DNA from 2 places in the Halomonas sp. AOP7-E1-9 genome. Region 1 is predicted to be linked to the other one. Evidence: predicted binding sites of a transcription regulator. Region 1 holds the regulator's gene; the other holds the start of a gene.
The links. The regulator sigma-54, encoded in region 1, starts transcription at its own class of promoters, with help from an activator protein. The targets are predictions, from matches to a motif close to TGGCACNNNNNTTGCTNT.
Positions count from the first base shown of each region.

Region 2: the regulator sigma-54 is predicted to act here: its motif matches at 1,647-1,664, upstream of glnA (glutamate--ammonia ligase).

Region 1 covers NZ_JBQSVC010000001.1:172,051-174,462, forward strand. The annotation lists gene lptB (LPS export ABC transporter ATP-binding protein) at 1-391, shown strand, start outside; gene ACT3R4_RS00840 (RNA polymerase factor sigma-54) at 515-1,927, shown strand; gene hpf (ribosome hibernation-promoting factor, HPF/YfiA family) at 2,026-2,334, shown strand; gene ACT3R4_RS00850 (PTS sugar transporter subunit IIA) at 2,339-2,412, shown strand, end outside.
Region 2 covers NZ_JBQSVC010000008.1:114,208-116,619, forward strand. The annotation lists gene glnA (glutamate--ammonia ligase) at 7-1,413, opposite strand; gene ACT3R4_RS07075 (acyltransferase family protein) at 1,900-2,412, opposite strand, start outside.

The DNA.
Region 1 (2,412 bases):
AGGACGAGAGCAGCGGCTTGAGGCCCTGCTTGACGACTTTCATATTACCCACATCCGTGACAACCTGGGCATGAGCCTTTCCGGCGGCGAGCGGCGACGCGTCGAAATTGCCCGTTCCTTGGCCACAGAGCCCGCGTTTATCTTGCTGGACGAGCCATTTGCAGGTGTCGATCCCATCTCGGTTGGCGAAATCAAGAGCATTATTCGCGCCTTAAAACAGCGCCACATTGGCGTGCTAATTACTGATCATAACGTCCGAGAAACACTGGATATTTGCGATATCGCCTATATTGTCGGTGACGGCCACATCATTGCTGGCGGTAGCCCTCAGACTATCCTTGATAACCAAAAAGTGAGGGAAGTTTACCTGGGTGCTGATTTTCGCTTATGAATTTAATTTCACCGCTAAACAGTGATCTGCAGTAAAAAATTTATCAGTGGCATGCTTATTGCACTTGCACAACAACATGACTCGCACTAGGGTGAAGCTTTCCGATTAACGAGTGGTTCTCAGATGGTCATGAAAGCTTCTCTCCAATTGCGTATCGGTACGCAGCTGACCATGACACCTCAGCTGCAGCAAGCGATTGCACTGCTACAGCTATCGACATTGGATCTACGTCAGGAAATTCAGCAGGCACTGGATGCCAACCCAATGCTGGAGCAGGAAGACGAGTTCGGCGAGCAGGCGACCGTCGAAACACCCGACGAGGAGTGGTCAGAAAGCATTCCCGAGGAACTGTCTGTCGATAGCGACTGGTCTGACACTTACCAGGACATGGGTAGCTCTGGCAGCAGCGAAGGCCCCGATTTTGAACGCCAGGCCGCGGGACAAAGCCTGCATGGACATCTCCTTTGGCAGCTGGCGATGACCGATTTTACGGCTCGTGAGCAGCTAATCGCCGAAAGCCTGATTGATGCACTGGATGCCAATGGCTACCTGACGCAGCCGCTCAACGATATCCGCGATGGGTTACGTGCTCAAAGCATCGAAGGTCTCAGCCAGCGAGAGTTGGAGACCATTCTGATGCGCTTACAGCAGTTCGAGCCAACGGGCGTCTTCGCCCGTGACTTGCGCGAATGTTTGATGCTTCAGCTAGCAACGCTCCCCGACGACACGCCCCTACTGGTTCCCGCGCGCCGATTGGTTCGTCAGTTTCTTGAAGCGCTGGGCAAAAATGACATGCGCCTATTAAAGCGCCGCCTAAGCCTGGACGATGAGCAGCTAGACGATGTGATCGGTCTGATCCGAAGCCTGGACCCACGCCCAGGCAGCGCTTATGGCGTCACCGACGATAGCTACATCACGCCCGACCTGGTTGTACGTCATGATCATGAAGGCTGGCACCTGGAGCTTAACCCTGAAGCCCTGCCCCGGCTGCGTATCCAGCCCGACTATGCCAGCTTAATCAAGCGTGCAGACAAGAGTCAGGATAACCAGTTTTTAAAAGAGCACTTGCAAGAAGCGCGCTGGCTAATCAAAAGCCTGTCCAGCCGCAACGACACGCTTCTACGCGTAGGACGCGAGATTATCACTCGCCAAATCGGTTTTTTAGAGCACGGTGAAGAAGCGATGAAGCCGTTGATTCTTGCCGATATTGCCGAGGCGGTTGAGATGCACGAATCAACCATTTCTCGAGTCACCACACAAAAATATATCCATACCCCACGGGGCGTATTCGAACTCAAGTACTTTTTCTCAAGCCAAATTAGCGGGCAGGATGGCGCAGACAGCCATTCAAGCACCGCAATTCGCGCCCGGCTTAAAAAGTTGATTCAAGATGAGCCTCCCGGCAAACCTCTTTCGGACAGTCGTTTGGTGACATTACTGGGAGATGGCGGCATCACAGTGGCACGCCGTACGGTGGCGAAATATCGTGAGTCGCTGGGCATTCCCTCATCAAGTGAACGTCGTCGTTTGCGTTAGTCGTTACAAGAGAAATGGCAAAACTCGCGACAGGGGCTTTGCAACACCGTAAAAAGGGTTACAATCGAAATTCAGTCCGATGGATAAGGAGCACGTCAATGCAAGTAAATATCACGGGTCATCATGTAGAACTGACTGACGCCTTGCGTGACTACGTTAATGAAAAACTTGAACGCATCGAACGTCATTACGACCACATCACCACGGTACAAGTCACCTTATCTATTGAGAAGGAGCGCCAACATGCCGCGTGCACCCTTCATGCAGCAGGCGCCGACTTACATGCCGACGCCGAAGATGTCGATATGTATGCCGCTATTGACGCCTTAGCAGACAAAATTGATCGTCAACTCGTTAAGCACAAGGAAAAAGCACAAGCTCGCGCCCAAGGCGCTGGCGTGCGTTAATTCAATGACGTTGGAAACCATCCTCCCCCCGGAGCGCGTACTTTACGACGTGCCCGGGGGCAGCAAAAAGCGGGTGCT
Region 2 (2,412 bases), on a different contig from region 1:
ACGCGATTAGCAGCTGTAGTACATATCAAATTCGATAGGGTGCGTGGTCATGCGAATACGCTCCACTTCTTCCATCTTGAGTTCGATATAGGCATCAATCATATCGTCGGTGAACACGCCACCTTCGGTCAGGAACGCACGGTCAGCGTCGAGCGCTTCCAGAGCCTGGTCCAGGCTGTTGGCAACGGTCGGTACCAACTTGCCTTCTTCTGGCGGCAGGTCGTACAGGTTCTTGTCCATGGCATCGCCAGGATGAATCTTGTTCTTGATGCCGTCGATACCTGCCATTAGCAGGGCAGCAAACGACAGGTACGGGTTAGCGGTCGGGTCAGGGAAGCGGGTTTCAACGCGCTTGCCTTTGGGGCTGACCGTATAGGGAATCCGGATAGAGGCGGAACGGTTACGGGCGCTGTAAGCCAGCATAACCGGCGCTTCAAACCCCGGCACCAAACGCTTGTACGAGTTGGTAGAGGCGTTGGTGAAGGCGTTCAGAGCGCGTGCGTGCTTGATCACACCGCCGATGTAATACAGCGCCATTTCCGACAGGCCTGCGTATTCATCACCGGCAAACTGGTTCTGACCATCTTTCCAGAACGACTGGTGAATATGCATACCAGAACCGTTGTCGCCAACCAGCGGCTTGGGCATGAAGGTCGCGGTTTTGCCGTACGCGTGGGCCACGTTGTGGATCACGTACTTCATTTCCTGAACTTCGTCCGCCTTCTTCACCAGCGTATTGAATTTAACGCCGATCTCGTTCTGCCCCGCATTCGCCACTTCGTGGTGGTGAACTTCAACGGTCTGACCAATCGCTTCCAGGGTGTTACACATAGCGCCACGGATATCGTGGAAGCTGTCGACCGGAGGAACCGGGAAGTAACCGCCTTTAACGCGCGGACGGTGCCCCAGGTTGCCGCCCTCTACCTGATTACTGGTCGCCCAGGCGCCCTCGTCGGAAGAAATCTTGTACATGGAACCCTGAATATCAGACTTCCAATGTACTTCGTCAAAAATAAAGAACTCAGGCTCCGGACCGAAGAAAGCAGTATCGCCCAGGCCGGTGGACTCCAGGTACGCCTCAGCGCGCTTAGCAATAGAACGCGGGTCACGATCATAGCCCTGCATCGTGGCTGGCTCAATGATATCGCAACGCAAAATCAGAGTAGCGTCTTCGGTGAAGGGGTCGAGGAAAGCAGTGCCATCTTCCGGGCGCAGGATCATGTCGGATTCGTTAATGCCTTTCCAGCCCTCGATTGAGGAGCCATCGAACATTTGACCATTTTCGAAGAACTCTTCGTCTACATCGCGGGCAGGCACGGTAACGTGCTGCTCTTTACCACGAGTATCGGTGAAACGCAGGTCCACCCACTTAACATCATGTTCTTCAATTAGCGCGAGAGTCTTGGCTGACATTGTGCCTCCGATATGGGCGTGGCTTAAAGCATGTAACAGTAAGCTATCGATAAAAGTGTTATTAGACAAACCCCGTCATTCAATAAAGTACGTGCCTGACAGGCCTATCCTTTTTGTTCGCTTAACATTTGCCTGAAATTGAATCACACATCGCCTAGCGATCATTTCAAACCGGCTATTGTTGTAGCACGCCGAGAGGCATCTGCCTACGGTGGCTAGCCGCTGACAAATATAATGCAGAGAACATGCCAATCCTGCACCAACATGACCGAAACAATTACTAACCTGTTGTTTTAAGGCATATAAAAGCTGCGTCTGCATGCCTCTCTATGACGCATAAGTATTTCCCGAGGCTTTTAAACACACACGGACCTGTTTTTTTGACCCAAAATAGATCAAACACAAGCATAAGCGCACCTAATTGGTGCATGAAAGACATAGAGCGCCCCTCTCGGCTTCCAACCCACCGCACAGCGCGTCAACGCCCTACACTTTTAGCCGCTTGCCAAACATCATGGCCCCGGCTTTTGTGGTGTTCGCCATTTTACTGAGCAGGATAGAGCCCGTGGCGCCCGTCACTATCAGCAGCAGCACGTAAACCGTTATAGGCAACGCCAACGGCATCACCAACGCATCGGTAATGGCAAAAAACATGGGGTGCGCCAGGTAAATACCAAACGAATACTGGTTGATATAGCGCACCCAGCGAGGCGCTGTGATGTCTTTTAAATAACGCATCGCTACAAGCGTTGAGAGTATGAACAGCGGTATCACCCACACTTCCTTGGATGAGAACTGCAGCCACCCCGCCACACTGGCCGCGACCAGCAGGCAAACCAACACGACCAACCACAAAGGCCACGACAGGTACTGCATCCATAAAGGCCGCAGCGGTGCCTGGGCTCCACTATCAAAGGGGTAGTAACGCACTAGCGCCAGGGCCAGAAAGAACAGATATATCCAGCCCAGAGGCGCTACCCAGAGCAGATACCCCGGCAG